One region of the Sphingobacterium anhuiense genome, then DNA from elsewhere that is predicted to be linked to it. Evidence: riboswitches for the same ligand, from Rfam matches in the RefSeq annotation. Region 1 holds a riboswitch; each other region holds the start of a gene.

Region 1 (4,003 bases):
CAATTTGATCTTGAAATTTTTCTCTTTTGCAAAGCGAATATCCTGTGCTCCTAATTTATCAATACCGATATTGAAAACATCGTCAGGATTGACATTGATACCATAAGCATGAGCAGCGACGATCGTTAATTTGTATTTAGGGTCAAAACCACCGACATCTAATGTAGGATCAGTTTCAGCAAAACCTAGGTCCTGCGCTTCTTTTAACGCATCTGCATAAGGTTGATTTTCGTTGAAGACTTTAGACAATATAAAATTAGAGGAGCCATTAAAAATACCGGTCACGGCATGTAATAATTCATTGTCATAATACTCTTCTAAATTGCGGATAATTGGAATACTTCCGCATACTGCACCTTCATATAGTAGACTTGTTCCGTATTCTTGTTGTATTGCCGCTAATTCTTCTAAATGCGTGGCAATCATTTTCTTATTCGCAGAAACAACGTTTTTTCCAGATTTTAATGCACGAACAGTCAGTGCGTAAGCCGCATCAGCATCATCGATCAATTCTACTACGGTATTGATTTCAGAGTCACCAAGAATAGCCTCAGCATCTGTTGTGAATAATTCAGCAGGTAATGATCTTTTTTTGTCAGCGTTCTTGATGACAAATTTTTTAATTTCTAAATTTAAGTTTTTAGTCTTGATAATGTCGTACAATCCTTGTCCTACAACCCCGAATCCAAACATTCCAATCGTTAATTTCTTACTCATAGTTTTTTTTACGCTTTTATATAATAGTGCTATCTGAAATTATTTAATTTTATCGAACGCCTGCTGTAAATCTGCTTTGATATCGTCAATATGTTCGATGCCGACAGATAGACGTAATAATCCTACAAATACACCTGCAGCTTTTTGAGCTTCTTCGCTCAGTTGTTGATGTGTAGTCGCCGCAGGGTGTATGATCAATGACTTCGTATCACCCACATTTGCGAGATGACTTATTAGCTCTAAGCTATCGATAAAAGCATCGGCTTTTGTCACGTCACCTTTTATTTGGAATGAGAGAACAGCACCATATCCATTTTTTAAATATTTTTGCGCATTTGCAAAGCTAGGAGAGCTTTTTAACCCTGGATAATTCACTTTTTCCACTTGCGGATGGGCTTCTAACCATTTCGCAATTTCTAATGTGTTGTCTACATGACGCTGAACACGAAGCGATAATGTTTCTAAGCCCTGGATCAATTGGAATGAATTGAAGGGTGAAATAGCTGGTCCAAAATCACGTAGTCCTTCAACACGTGCGCGGATTGCAAATTGAATGTTTCCAAATGGGCCATTAACGCCAAAAACATCTGAAAAAACTAATCCATGGTATCCTTCTGAAGGTTCAGAAAACTGTTTGAATTTACCATTTCCCCAGTTGTAAGTACCACCATCTACAATGACACCACCAATACTTGTACCGTGACCACCAATCCATTTTGTTGCAGACTCTACAACTACGGAAGCGCCGTGTTCAAGAGGTTTAAATAGATATCCACCAGCTCCAAAAGTATTGTCTACGATAAGTGGTAAGTCATGTTTTCTAGCGACAGCTGCTATCTTATCAAAATCTGGAATATCGTAACTTGGGTTTCCAATTGTTTCTAAGTATAAAGCTTTTGTGTTTTCATCGATTAGTGATTCAAACTCCTCGGCGGTTGTTTCTTTAGTAAAACGTACTTCAATACCAATTCTTTTAAATGCTACTTTAAATTGATTATATGTACCACCGTATACATTACTGCTGGAAACAAAATTTTCACCAGCTTCTACGATATTATTTAATGCTATGAATTGTGCCGCCTGTCCAGAAGCGACTGCTACAGCGGCGATACCACCTTCCAATGCAGCAATACGTTTCTCAAATACATCTGTTGTTGGATTCATCAGACGTGTATAGATGTTCCCAAATTGTTTTAATGCAAATAAGTTTGCTCCATGTTCTGCATTTTCAAATACGTATGAACTGGTTTGGTATATAGGTACTGCACGCGCTCCAGTTGTTGGATCGGCAACTTGACCAGCATGCACTTGAAGTGTTTCGAATTTTAAATTTTTATTTGTAGACATTGTAGTTATAATTAATTAGTTGAAGATTCGTTAATAAAAAATAGGGGTGAGATTATGCACATGGATATGTACTTGAAATCAATAAATTTTAAAAAAGATTGATTAACAAGAAAACGTAAACATGTGCAAAAGCATTCGCATCTGTTTTGATGGAATATTTGTATCTGTTACGTTGGTGCTAGAATTTACCTTCTTGTTTTGTTGTAATGTTATTATCATTTGTCGTTTCATTTATATCCTCCAAAGCAATATTACTTTGGACAGGAATTGGCACCTTTTCAAACGTATTTTGAAGGTTGCCAGTGGGTCATTGAGCCAGTCTCTCGCCACTTCTTTATAAATCAAGACCTGATTAAGAGGTGTTGATTAGATGTATTTCTATTTGAACTACGTTGCAAATATATGCCTTGCTTTTTACAAACCAAAATATTTTATGCTATTTCTTAGAAAATACTTCTAATTCTACTCGTAATTGATCGTAAGCTCTCACTATAATGTAAGTATTGGTAGTTGATGGGGCAGCATTTATTTATTCCGATATGTTTATACGTCGTGGATGAAATCCATATCAGTAATGAAAGCAATATAACTGAAGCATACGGTGTTAAACAGGCAACAGCAGAGCGATGATCCTGTGATCTTTTATTATAAAAAAGAAATAGGAACCTTGCGAGTTCCTATGCTTTCTTCTAATTACTTTGTATGAAACAATAATTCGCCTTTGCCAGTTGGAGCAAGTGGGTTTTATTTAATAATACGTTTAATTTTATTTGATTTTTTAATCAATTTGTGTAATTGAGTGTAATTTTCATCTTGGATGGCATCTTTTAAAGCCTGCAGCTGCTTGATGTTTTCCTCTAACACTTCTAGTACATTAACTCTGTTCTGTTTGAAAATAGGTGTCCACATATCCGGTGAGCTTTTTGCTAAGCGTACCGTTGATTCAAAACCAGATCCTGCCAATTCAAATATTCGACCCTGCGATTTCTCTTTCTCTAAAACAGTTAGCGCTAGAGCAAAAGAAGTCAGGTGAGAAATATGGGAAACATAGGCTGTGTGTGTATCATGCTCCTCTGCAGTCATAAATGACGTACGCATTTCCAGTTGTTCGGTAATGGAATCTGTTAATTCGAATGCATCTTCATCAGATTTAAATGCCTCAACGTAAACCATCATTTTATCTTTAAACAAATTTGGTAATGCTGCTTCGGGGCCTGAATATTCGGTACCAGCCATTGGATGGGCGGCAACATAGCGGCCACGATTAGGGTGTTCCGAAATTAACTGTAAAATATTAAGTTTGGTTGAGCCCATGTCAATGATGACTTGATCTTTTACGAGATCCAATAATTGGGGCGCTAATGTGATTATCGCATCAACTGGAGCTGTGAGAATGATCACTTTACATTTTTCTAAAGCTTCCTCTAATGTTGCCTTTTGATCAATGAAGCCTATTTGCAATGCTTTTGTTAGATTAGCATCACTTTTGTCAACACCAAAAACCTGATCACAGAATTTTTTTTCTTTTAGTTTCATGGCGACGGAGCCACCAATTAAACCGACGCCAATAATGGCTATATTCATCATGTTATTTCAATCTTAATTCGTTTGTTTTGCTTGTTCTATTCTAGCAATTGCTTCTTTTAATACTTCAACTGAGGCACATAAACTTATTCTAATATAGGTGTTTCCAGCACTTCCGAATATACCTCCGGGAGTAATAAAGACACGTGATAGATCTAACACCTCATCACTTAACGTGTAGCCTGATTCGTAATTATCTGGAATTTTGGCCCACACAAATAAACCGACCTGATTCTTTTTATATGTACAGCCCAACAGGTTCATGATTTCGAAAACCAACTGTCTTCTTTCGTGATAGATTGCATTTAAATCTTGATACCATGTTTGATCCAACTGCAATGCCTTGGCCGCTGCT
Region 2 (4,003 bases), on a different contig from region 1:
GTGAAAACGAAAAATACAAAAGAAAGTATTCAAATTACAATTATTGATAATGGGATTGGAATGGCAAAAGATCATCTATTAAAAATATTTGATCAATTTTATCGCATTCCTACAGGAAATGTCCACAACGTAAAAGGTTTTGGATTGGGACTATCATATGTTTATGATATTATTAAAAGAATGAATGGTAAAATTCAAGTAAAAAGCGATAAAGATAAGGGAACGCAGTTTGACATCCTATTACCCATAAAAAATTAAATTTAAAACGATATTAATTTCGTATATTATCATCAATATTCGAACAAAACCATAAGAATATGCAGAAGATATTATTAGCAGAAGACGATCCAAACTTAGGAGATTTATTAAAAGATTATTTAGAGCTTAAAGGGAAATTTGATGTCACCTTATGTACAGATGGTGAAGAAGCTGTCAATCAATTTCGCAAGAGCAGTTATGATCTTTGCATTTTAGACGTCATGATGCCCAAGAAAGATGGCTTTACAGTAGGCCGAGAAATCAGGAAAATAAATACAACAACCCCCATCATATTTGCTACTGCAAAAGGTATGATGGAAGATAAAACAGAAGCATTTGAACTTGGTGGCGATGATTATATCACAAAACCATTTCGAGTGGAAGAATTACTCCTTCGCATAAATGCATTGCTTAAGCGTGTTGTAAGAGAGAAAGATGATCAGGTTGTAAGCGATAAATTTGAGATTGGAGAGTACTTCTTCGATTATACAAGTCAACAAATTGCGCATAAAGGTGTGCAACAAAAACTATCAACGAAAGAAGCGGAATTATTACGTCTACTTTGTCTAAAAAAGAATGATGTACTGACTCGAGAAGAAGCCCTTTTAAAAATTTGGCATGATGACAATTACTTTACAGGCCGGAGTATGGACGTTTTCTTAAGCAAATTGAGAAAATACCTACGAGATGATCCCAAAGTTGAAATTGTCAATGTACATGGAAAAGGCTATAAATTATTGGTTAGCTAATACACAATTACTAGAATAATAAAGAGATGTTAAAAACATCTCTTTTTGTTTATCTTGCAACAATGAAACTATCAATTCCATTTTTTTTAATCCTTTCAATCTTTTGCTCTTCTACATCGCTTTATGCGCAAAAAGATACTTTACAAAATGATAATCAAGATTTTGAAACCAATGCTAAGCTAATAAATTATAAGCAATTAATAGTTCCTGCGGCTTTAATGACTTACGGAGTAATCTCATTAAATAACCCATACCTCAAACATAAGGATCAACAAATAAACAATTCAATTAATAATGATCCGTCCAAAACTTTTAAACTTGATAATGTTAGTGTTTTCATTCCTTCTGCCGCTGTCTTTGGGCTTGACTTACTCGGAATACCAAGTAAGCACAATTTAAAACAACGCTTAGTGGTAAGTTCGATTGCCCATGCAATCACCTTATCAGCAGTATATACCATAAAAAAAACGACACCTACTTGGAGACCTGATCGCGCAGATCAAGAATCTTTTCCTTCAGGACATACTGCTGTACCTTTTACTGGTGCAGAAATTCTATGGCAAGAATATAAAGATCAATCCATTTGGTATGGTATTGCAGGCTATACAATTGCGGCGGGAACAGGTTACCTGAGAATGTATAATCATAAACATTGGTTTTCTGACGTCGCCATGGGAGCTGGTATTGGTATTATGGGAACAAAAATTGCATACTGGCTATTACCATTATTTGATAAACACTTACAATCAAAAAAAACAAGTTACCTAACGATGGCAACACCGTTTTACAATGGAAAACAAATTGGTTTGTCTGCTAATTTCCAATTTTAAACCTTAGTTTATTGTCATTTTTATATAAAAGTTACAAAATATTTGTTTTTATAAAACTAATTCCGATATTTACAGCGCTTATAGAGAAAGGCAGAGGGAATAGACCCAATGAAGCCTTAGCAACCTGTCGATTGACAAGGTGCTACATTCTACCCCATCAAAAAGTGGGAATGATAAGCTAGACACAAAATATATCTTGTGCCCTCCTCTCTAAAAGCAATCAAAAAATTTAGTAAATAGATTCAAGAATTTTTGATCGTTTTTTATTTCAAATAAAAAAAAATCCGTCTAATTTCTTGCTTCGTTAAGGTTGAACAAATAAAATAATTTTATATTTATGTTACTAACGAACAACTTAGGTTACCCACGTGTAGGTGCCTTCCGCGAGTTGAAAAAGGCCAATGAAGCATATTGGGCTAAAAAAATCAGCGCGCAAGAATTATTGCAGGCTGGACTGAAAATCCGTGAAGGCAACTGGAAAACTCAAAAAGATGCTGGCATCGATTTGATTCCTTCCAATGATTTTTCATTTTATGACCAAGTTTTAGACTTGACATTAACTGTAGGTGCAATCCCTGCACAATACCAATCACTTTTAAATAACGAAGATAAAGGATACAATTTGGACCTTTACTTTGCAATGGCGCGTGGTTTCCAACAAGATGGCGTTGACGTAACCGCAATGGAAATGACAAAATGGTTTGATACCAACTACCATTACATCGTACCTGAATTCGTGAAAAATCAAGAATTCAAATTGACTTCAGAGAAATTCTTAAATGAATATAATGAAGCAAAATCTTTAGGTATCGAAACTAAGCCTGTGTTAATTGGCCCGATCTCATACTTATTATTAGGTAAAGAAAAAGAATCTGGTTTCAACCGTATCGATTTAATCGATAAGTTGGTTCCAGTATATGAAGAAATCTTAACTAAATTGGCTACCGCTGGTGCAAAATATGTACAAATTGATGAGCCATTTTTAGCTTTAGATATTGATGATGCAACACGTGCGCTATACACTCGTGTATTCACTAAATTAGCTGCTACTGCTCAAGACATCAAAATTATTGTAACGACTTATTTCGAGGCTTTACGTGACAACGAAGAAACAGCTCTAAACTTACCAGTTTACGCAGTTCATGTTGATTTAGTAAGAGGTGAAAACCAACTCGACACTATATTAGCCAAAGTTCCGGCTTCATTAACACTTTCCTTGGGTGTAGTTGAAGGTCGCAACATTTGGAAAAATGATTACGTAAAATCTTTAGCACAAATCAAAAAAGCTGTTGATGCTTTAGGCAAAGACCGTGTATTAGTAGGACCTTCGAGTTCATTATTACATGTACCTTTCGATTTAGACAATGAAGATAATGAAGAGTCATTGCCTAAAGAAGTTAAAAATTGGTTGGCATTTGCTAAGCAAAAATTAGCAGAGGTAAAAGATTTAGCGATCTTAGCTGAAGGCGAAGTCGATGCAAAAACCGCTGAGCGTTTCGAGGCCAATAAGGCTGCTGCGGAAGACCGTCGTACATCTTCTTTAATCCACAAGCCTGAAGTTAAAGAACGTACAGCGAATATCACTGATGATGATGCTAAACGTACATCTACTTTCTTAGCTCGTAAAGAAGCACAACAAGCGAAATTTAATCTTCCAGCATTTCCAACAACGACAATTGGTTCATTCCCACAAACTAAAGATGTTCGTAAATGGAGAGCTGATTTGAAAAAAGGCGCAATTTCTCAAGAACAATACGACAAAGAAATCGCAGAAGAGACAGAAAGAACAATCCGTCTTCAAGAGCAATTGGATATCGATGTATTAGTTCATGGTGAATTCGAACGTAATGACATGGTTGAGTACTTCGGAGAGCAATTAGCAGGTTATGCCTTCACTAAAAACGGTTGGGTTCAGTCATATGGTTCACGTTGTGTAAAACCTCCAGTTATTTATGGTGATGTTTACCGTCCTGCTGATATGACCGTACGTTGGTCTTCATACGCTCAAACCCTGACAAACCGTCCAGTAAAAGGAATGTTAACGGGGCCGGTTACGATCTTACAATGGTCATTCGTACGTAACGATCAACCACGCTCTACAACAACTTACCAAATTGCATTAGCGATTTTAGATGAAGTACAAGCTTTAGAAAAAGCAGGTATTAA
Region 3 (4,003 bases), on a different contig from region 1:
CCCCAAAACGTTGTACGCTCAGTTTTCTTAAAATAAATAATAAGCGCTATCGCTGGAATAACTAATAGATTCAATAAATGAACTCCTATTGAAAGTCCAATAATATAGGCGATGACAATAAGCCAACGATCTGCATGCGGTTTATTAGCACGTGCTTCCCATTTTAGAATTGCCCAGAATACGACTGCTGTACATAAGGATGACATCGCATAAACTTCAGATTCTACTGCTGAATACCAGAATGTATCGGAAAAACTGTAAGCTAAAGCTCCCACCATGCCTGATCCCATTATTTTAATTAGGTGATTTTTATCATTGGATTGATGATCAGATTGGATAATTTTTCTTGCTAATGCTGTTATGGTCCAAAACAAAAACATAACTGTCAAACCACTGCATATAGCAGAACCCACATTCATCCAAAATGCAATCTGAGCTAAATTTCCTAAAGCAAAATTTGAAAATATATTCTGCAACATTAGAAACAAAGGTGCTCCAGGCTGATGAACAATCTGAAGTTTATATGCTGATGCAATAAATTCACCAGTATCCCACCAGCTTGTTGTTCGCTCTGCTGTGATAATGAAAACGGATGTTGCTATGATGGCACATAGCCAACCTAACACGTTGTTTAATTTCTTATAATCCATGAATGATTCAGGTTTAATTGATTATTTGATAAATCAAATTAATTTTCAATTAAATATAATAAAAAGAGATTTCATTTGAGGGTGATTAACTTTTTTTAACAAAAATTGAAACGCATAAAAAAGCCTGCTATAATGGGATAGCAGGCCTTTTTATACGATATAAGTCTTAGAATAACTTTTCTACAATACTTTTAGTTGGTCCAGGATTACTCATGGTATAAAAATGTAAAACTGGCGCACCAAAGTCAATTAATTCTTTACATTGTTGTACCAACCACTCTTCTCCGACTTGTCTCACGTCTGCATTATTTTTACATCCGGATACTGCTTCACTCAATTCCTCTGGAATATCCAAGTGAAAAATTTTCGGAAGCGTAATCAGTTGTTTTTTTGTTGTCAATGGTTTTAAACCTGGTATAATTGGAATATGAATATCATTTTCCCTGCACTTATTGACAAACTCTTTATATTTTTCAACATTAAAGAACATTTGTGTAACAATAAACTCAGCCCCCATCTCAACCTTCTTTTTTAACCATTTAAAATCGGTATTAAAATTTGGCGCTTCGAAATGTTTTTCAGGATATCCTGCAACGCCAATACAAAAGTTGGTCTTTTCTGAAATCGCAATATCCTCATGTAAGTACTGTCCTTGGTTCATATCGGCAACCTGCTGTAAAAGATCTGTTGCAAATGCATGACCACCTTCTGTTGGTATGAAATCAGGATCGCCTTTTCTTGCATCACCTCTCAATACGAGCACATTGTCAATACCCAAGAAGTTCAAATCTATCAAAGCATTTTCGGTTTCCTCTTTTGTGAAACCACCACAGATAAGATGAGGTACAGCATCCACTTTATACTTATTCATAATAGCGGCACAAATTGCAACAGTCCCTGGACGTTTACGATAAGCCACACGTTCTAATAAACCGCTCTCGTGCTTCTTATACATGTAGTCTTCTCTATGATAAGTCACATCGATAAAGGGAGGCTTGAATTCCATAAGTGCATCCATTGTTTTAAAAATACTTTGGATACCTTGCCCCTTAGCTGGTGGCAACAGTTCAAAAGAAAACAAAGTTTTTCCTTTGGCATTACTGATATGATCAACGATTTTCATTAATATTTTTTAAAGTGATTTTGGTTGGCTTACATCGAAATGCACAAGTGGACTTGTTTCAACTTATCTTTCCCAGCTCTGAGTTGGGGTAGAATGTAGCACCTTATAAAATAACAGGTTGCTAAGGCTTCATTGGGTCTATTCCCTCGGCCTTTCTCTATAAGCATCGGCTAATATCGGCAATAGAAATTTATAATCAAAATAATATTAAGGTCATGCCTAAAATAATGCCCCAATAAAACGTTTATTAAAATGGATTTCTTTAAATAAAAAAGGAGTTACTGCATATAACTACAGTAACTCCTTTTTATTAATCTGTATATCGTGAAGACTTTAAATCTCCTTATATAGCTCAACCAAACCATCTGGTAAATCAACCTCTAAAACTTTATCCTCTGAATCAATTCCTAGCATAAGATCGTCATTTAATGGGAACATCAATTCTTTTCCATTAAAGTCTACTGTTGCTATAAATTGCTGAGGCATTTCCTGTACATGTTTAATCTCTCCTAATTCTCCATGAACTTCATCAATCACCAAGTATCCAATTAAATCCGTATACCTAAAATCATCAGGATCACGCTCTGGCATTTTATCATTTGGAAGGTATATTTTCTTACGCACTAAAGGTTGTGCTTTATCAATATGATCGACATCTTCTAAATTTAAATAGGCTGTACTATTTGATTGGTATTTGATATTGTCGACAAAGTAAGGCACTAATTTTTTATTCACTTCAGCAAATAAAACATCAAAGTCTAAATCTTGATAATCTTCAAATTCAAAAAAAAGCTGAAGCTCACCTTTTAATCCACGTGTTTTGCTAATATAACCGATGTAAAAACTTTCTTCTATGGTCATGTTCTAATTTGAAAGTGCAAATTTAAAAATATAAATATATAAATACAGTACTTCGTAGGTATAGCAACTACATTCTTAAAAAAAAGCCGGATCAAAATTGAACCGGCTTTCTTGATACTGTATGAAAGAAAAATTAACCTTCAGTTTCTTCTGCAGCAGGAGCTTCAGTTTCTTCAGCAGGAGTTTCTTCTACAACTGGCGCATTTTTAGCGGCAATAGCAGCAGCTTTTTCTTCTTTTTTCTTAGCTTCAGCAGCTAATGCAATTTTCTTAGCTTCAGCTTTAGTAGTTGCTAAACCGTCTTTTTTACCAGCAGTTCTTGCATCATTAGCTTCAGTCCAAGCTACAAATTTAGCTTCAGCAGCAGCTTCATCAAATGCACCTTTTTTAACACCGCCTAATAAGTGTTTTTTGTATAAAACACCTTTATCCGAAAGGATAGTACGAGCTGTGTCAGTAGGTTGTGCACCATTATTCATCCAATCCAAAGCTTTGTCAAAATCCAAAACGATAGTCGCTGGATTTGTGTTTGGGTTATAAGAACCAATACGTTCGATGAATTTACCATCACGTGGAGCACGTGCATCTGCTACTACTAGGTGGTAAAAAGGACGTCCTTTTTTACCATGTCTTTGCAATCTGATTTTAGTTGCCATGTTTTTGTGTTATTTATGTATTCAACATATCCCCCGTGCTACATGCAAGAGGGGACGCAAAGATACAAAGGATTATTGGAAGTTAAAAACTAAAAATAGAAGTCAACTTCCACAGAATAAGAATGATGACAAATAAGCGTCATTATATACCATTATGGCCAAATTATTTCATGCACACCGTCTTAGTCTTACAACGAAACAAATCATAGATGCCATCTGGATGATACAAATTTATATAGGGAATTAATTTGTAATTTTGCCTTATTTCTAAAGGTTCCGTACACATTAGCAATTTTGTCTATTCAAATTAATAAGCGTATTTTCATCCTTCCAAATCAAATTGAATTCATGTCATCGATAGCGCCATTAAAAATATTAAAAGCCTCAGCTGGTTCAGGCAAAACATTCAGCTTAACTGTCCATTACCTGACTTTATTACTTTCAAAAGAAAACAGTTATCGTGAAATATTGGCCGTCACTTTTACTAACAAAGCGACCGCTGAGATGAAGGAAAGGATTTTATCTGTTCTAAAAGGATTAGCACAAGGTGACCAAAGCCGAAAAATCGATGATTATAGACGTTTATTGTTGACCCAATTTCCATATTGGAGTACGACTTCAATTCAAGAAAAAGCACATCGTGTTTATCGTAAAATCTTACATGATTATAGCCATTTTACTATCAGTACCATTGATGGTTTTTCGCAAAAAGTG
Region 4 (4,003 bases), on a different contig from region 1:
AACTAGCGCCGATAGCAGCACGACGTGTTGTATCTACATATTTCTCATTAGAAATATCATCAATGGCAGATAAATAATCCCTTATAGGCTGCCCGCCCCAATCTTTGGATATTGCTTCATTCCATTTCACTCCCCAGCCAGGCATCCCGCGACGATTTGGAGCGATCACAATATAACCTTGAGAAGCGATAAGCTGTAGATTCCAACGGAATGAGTAAAACTGGGTCAGTGCAGACTGAGGGCCACCTTCGCAATATAAAATCGTTGGGTATTTTTTTGTTGGATCAAAATCTGGCGGATAAATTACCCAAGAAAAAAGATCTTGGCCATCAGAAGCTTTTGTAATTCTGGATTCAATTTTATTATCACTGATATGAGCATACATTTTATCATTGACAGTCGTCAATGCCGTTAACGTTTTATTCGTTAAGTCATATTTGTAAATCTCTGTAGCTCTTGTGAATTTTGTTGATGTTACGATCAACTGATTGGCTACCTGTCCCACAATTCCTGTGATATCAAAATTTCCTTCAGAGATTTGTTTAATCGATGCTAAAGATTTGTTTTTTAAATTAGTAGGAACAGTCAGTTCGAAAAGTTGTACGGTACCTTTGGATGGTGCTACAAAATAAATCTTGCGATTGTCCTTGCTCCAAATGAAAGAGTTTACTGTGCCGTCCCAATGTGCAGTTAGATTTAAACGCTGAGATGAGGCTTTATCGAAAATAATGATATCATTTTTATCGGCTTCGTAACCATCTTTTTTCATACTTAGCCAAGTTAACTTAGTTCCATCTGGACTGTAAGTCGGGTTGGTATCATAGCCATTCATACCCTCAGTCAGATTTGTTGTTTGCTTAGAAGTAAGATCATAGCGGTAGATATCCGTATTTGTACTCACGGCATACTCTGTTCCAAACCTTTTTTTACTGACATATAGCACAGCTTTACTATCTGGTGTCCATTCAAAATCTTCAGAACCGCCAAATGGCATTTGAGGACTATAGAAAGGCTCATCCTGCAATAAATCAATTGCTTCGCCAATCTTACCGTTGTTATAGCTGGCTACAAATGGATGATTGAATTTTCCATTATTGAACGTGTCCCAATGACGGTAGTCAAGGTTGTCAAAAACATAAGCGTCAGATTTTGGTAAATCAGGATATTTGTCGGTACTGTGATATTTTTTGATTAAAACTGCTTTGCTAAATAAAATATATTGACCATTTGGAGATAGCTTTACATTTTCTAGATCAGTTTCGCTATGTGTCAGTTGTATAGCTTCACCTTTATATCTATTCTTTTTCCAAAGTTGCCCTTTGAACAAGTAAATGATATCGCCATTTTCTGTAATCTGTACGACAGACTCACCGCCCTTTTCACTTGTTAGAGGAGCTGTGTTACCTGTTTCTAATGATAATGTGTAAAGGTTTTTTTCCGAACTGTTTGTTTCTATAGCATAATTAGAGACACCATATACTAAAGTTTTTCCATCTGTTGAAATTCCTTCTCCAGAAACACGGCCTAATTTCCAAAGTGTCTGCGGATCTAATGGTGCTTTTGCGGTGTTTTCCATATTAAGAACCATTTTGGTTTCTTTGTTTTCCTGAGCTATTGATGCCGAAGCGCATAATAAAATGGAAAGCGTTATTAAAGATTTTTTTTTCATAAAGAATACGAATATGAACAGGCAAGATACAAAATCTACGATCATTTAACATATTAAATAAAGTATTAGAGAAAGAAAACAAGGTGAAGGAATTGTTCAGAATGATGCGATATCACTTTGTGTTAAGCTATTGAAGGAAATTGGTGAAATTATGAAATACTATTTTAACGCATTAAAAAAAAAGCATAAAGCGGCATAGCATTGATATTAGTAACTGAAAGTTATACATAATTAGCTGGATAAAAAAAGCTTCACTCAGTGCTCAAAAAGGAAGGGCTATTTAACCTTTTTAGCGCTGAGTGAATACGCAATTTTAAAGCTGTCTTTGCTCTTATTGGAGAATCGGGATAAGCGTATTTTCCTCTAATCTTACTGCGACATACTTTACGGAAGTAAAACCATCTTCTCTAGAAATGATGTTGGAAAGATCTAGCCCTCTTTTAGAAAAAGTGCTTATGAGCGCAGTGCGGAATGTAGATTTGGAAGAACCCCAACCTTTTTCCGATACCGTATCATTGTTGAGCTGTATCAGTTCGTTGATTGAATAATAACTGAATTTTTCCAGTAAATGTTGATAAAGATTTGGTGTTGACATACAATTTAAAAATTTAAAGGATTAAACCATAAACTGTATCCAGATATTTTTGGTCGAAACCCATATTAATTTACCACCGCGGTTATGTAACTCGGTTGGTATTGCAACGTGCAATTCTGAATACTCTACAAAGTTAGTAGATTTTATTTTGTTTCAAAATTTATTTTAAAATAATTAATTCATGATGAGAATTTTATGAATGATGTCGATCAGATTATTATTTCTTTATAGCGGAAATTATAATAAATATTGGCCTTCTCATCTCGTCTTGCATTTCCGGATAAATTTTTAAAACTTCCTCTGAAGGTTTGGGTTCCGATATTTCTTGAATATCAAAATTAGATTTAATAACCGTATTGATGATAGTTTCTAGATTTCGATGGTATTTAGTTACTTCGTGTCCAAGAAATTTAGTTTTTCTTTGGCCTTCTTCCTGATAATTGTCAATCGGCCAATGCAGACGATTTCCATTTTCATCCTTAAACCAATCTTGTTCAGCTCTTGAAGTAAAAGCGGGATGTTCCATTGAAAAGACAAAACTTCCTCCTTTTTTAAGAATTTGATTTATTTTCAGAAAAACACTTCTCAAATCTTTTAGGTAATGGAATGCAAGTGAACTAATAACGACATCAAATTCTTCATGGTCAAAATTAATATCCTCGATGGCCATTTTTTTATATTCAATTTCAAGGTTTTTGGAAAGCTCTTTTGCTTTATCAATCATTTTTTGAGATAAGTCAATTCCAATTACATTTTTAGCCCCTTTTTGCTTAGCATAAATGCAGTGCCATCCATATCCGCAACCTAGATCAAGCACTTTCTTATTCTGGAAATCAGGTAACATTTTCTGTAAAACATGCCATTCTCCAGCAGCATTTAAACCATCTATAGAACGTTGCATCTTTCCATAGCTTTCAAAGAAGCTAGGATCATCATATTTGTTTTGTTTCATTTTATTATTCGCCGTTTCAAGGTAATTTCAAATTTACTGCCAATATTATTTTTATCAAAACTGAATTGGCTGAACGAGACATAAAAGCATGCTTGACGATCCAGCCATCAAAAGGGGTGGATAAACCTTTAGTAAGTTACAGTGTTATTAATATATTATCTCTTCATTAGGAAAATTAAATTTGATATTGAATTAATTTTTGGTTATTTTTAAATTGTAAAATACATTATACATAAATGTTTTAATATTTTAATGAAACTAATATTGATTTAATGAAGAAATATCTGCTTTTATTGCTATTTTTTTGCCCACTGCTTATTGTTAGTTGCAAGAAATCAGAAGAAATTAATCCCCTATCAAACATGAGTATCGTGTTTTCTGACAATAATCATCCTGTCAGAGGAAAAGTGAAGTACGACTATAATTTGGACAATTGTGGACAGATCAATCTTATTACGAGCGTAAAGGAGTCTGATGGTACTTATTCACAATTGAAATTAACTTTACTTTCTAATGGAGCATTAGCCAAGGTTCAGTATTTCAAACAAAATTCTTCAGCTGATGGTAACTATTTTGCTCCACATCTTCAGCCAGAGAAATCTTTTCAAATCGCGGATTTTAAATATGAAAAAGCAGGCGGTCGATTATCTTTTTCTTTTAGTGGAAAAGTTTATAAAAACAATGAGCAAGAACGAGTATTGACTGGTAAAGTAGATCTGCACACCATTAAATATGCACCGTGCGAAGCATTGATCCTTGATGTAATGACAGTGAAACCAGCTTTTAA

The links. Region 1 has a riboswitch for S-adenosylmethionine ahead of ACFS6I_RS08335 (O-acetylhomoserine aminocarboxypropyltransferase/cysteine synthase family protein). Riboswitches for the same ligand answer to the same signal wherever they lie in the genome.
Region 2: another riboswitch for S-adenosylmethionine. It lies ahead of metE (5-methyltetrahydropteroyltriglutamate--homocysteine S-methyltransferase); the one in region 1 lies ahead of ACFS6I_RS08335 (O-acetylhomoserine aminocarboxypropyltransferase/cysteine synthase family protein).
Region 3: another riboswitch for S-adenosylmethionine. It lies ahead of metF (methylenetetrahydrofolate reductase [NAD(P)H]); the one in region 1 lies ahead of ACFS6I_RS08335 (O-acetylhomoserine aminocarboxypropyltransferase/cysteine synthase family protein).
Region 4: another riboswitch for S-adenosylmethionine. It lies ahead of ACFS6I_RS24205 (hypothetical protein); the one in region 1 lies ahead of ACFS6I_RS08335 (O-acetylhomoserine aminocarboxypropyltransferase/cysteine synthase family protein).

The regions. Positions count from the first base shown of each region.
Region 1 is NZ_JBHUPE010000004.1:636,826-640,828, forward strand. It holds gene ACFS6I_RS08330 (homoserine dehydrogenase) at 1-717, opposite strand, end outside; gene ACFS6I_RS08335 (O-acetylhomoserine aminocarboxypropyltransferase/cysteine synthase family protein) at 757-2,064, opposite strand; SAM riboswitch class I at 2,293-2,407, opposite strand; gene ACFS6I_RS08340 (prephenate dehydrogenase) at 2,809-3,651, opposite strand; gene ACFS6I_RS08345 (pyridoxal phosphate-dependent aminotransferase) at 3,664-4,003, opposite strand, start outside.
Region 2 is NZ_JBHUPE010000002.1:53,892-57,894, forward strand. It holds gene ACFS6I_RS03455 (sensor histidine kinase) at 1-258, shown strand, start outside; gene ACFS6I_RS03460 (response regulator transcription factor) at 318-1,007, shown strand; gene ACFS6I_RS03465 (phosphatase PAP2 family protein) at 1,070-1,837, shown strand; SAM riboswitch class I at 1,913-2,017, shown strand; gene metE (5-methyltetrahydropteroyltriglutamate--homocysteine S-methyltransferase) at 2,175-4,003, shown strand, end outside.
Region 3 is NZ_JBHUPE010000011.1:166,902-170,904, forward strand. It holds gene ACFS6I_RS20700 (glycosyltransferase family 117 protein) at 1-650, opposite strand, end outside; gene metF (methylenetetrahydrofolate reductase [NAD(P)H]) at 817-1,773, opposite strand; SAM riboswitch class I at 1,834-1,939, opposite strand; gene rimM (ribosome maturation factor RimM) at 2,107-2,634, opposite strand; gene ACFS6I_RS20715 (30S ribosomal protein S16) at 2,768-3,289, opposite strand; gene ACFS6I_RS20720 (UvrD-helicase domain-containing protein) at 3,638-4,003, shown strand, end outside.
Region 4 is NZ_JBHUPE010000020.1:224,944-228,946, reverse strand. It holds gene ACFS6I_RS24210 (S9 family peptidase) at 1-1,669, opposite strand, end outside; gene ACFS6I_RS24205 (hypothetical protein) at 2,001-2,264, opposite strand; SAM-I-IV-variant riboswitch at 2,300-2,393, opposite strand; gene ACFS6I_RS24200 (class I SAM-dependent methyltransferase) at 2,482-3,216, opposite strand; gene ACFS6I_RS24195 (hypothetical protein) at 3,579-4,003, shown strand, end outside.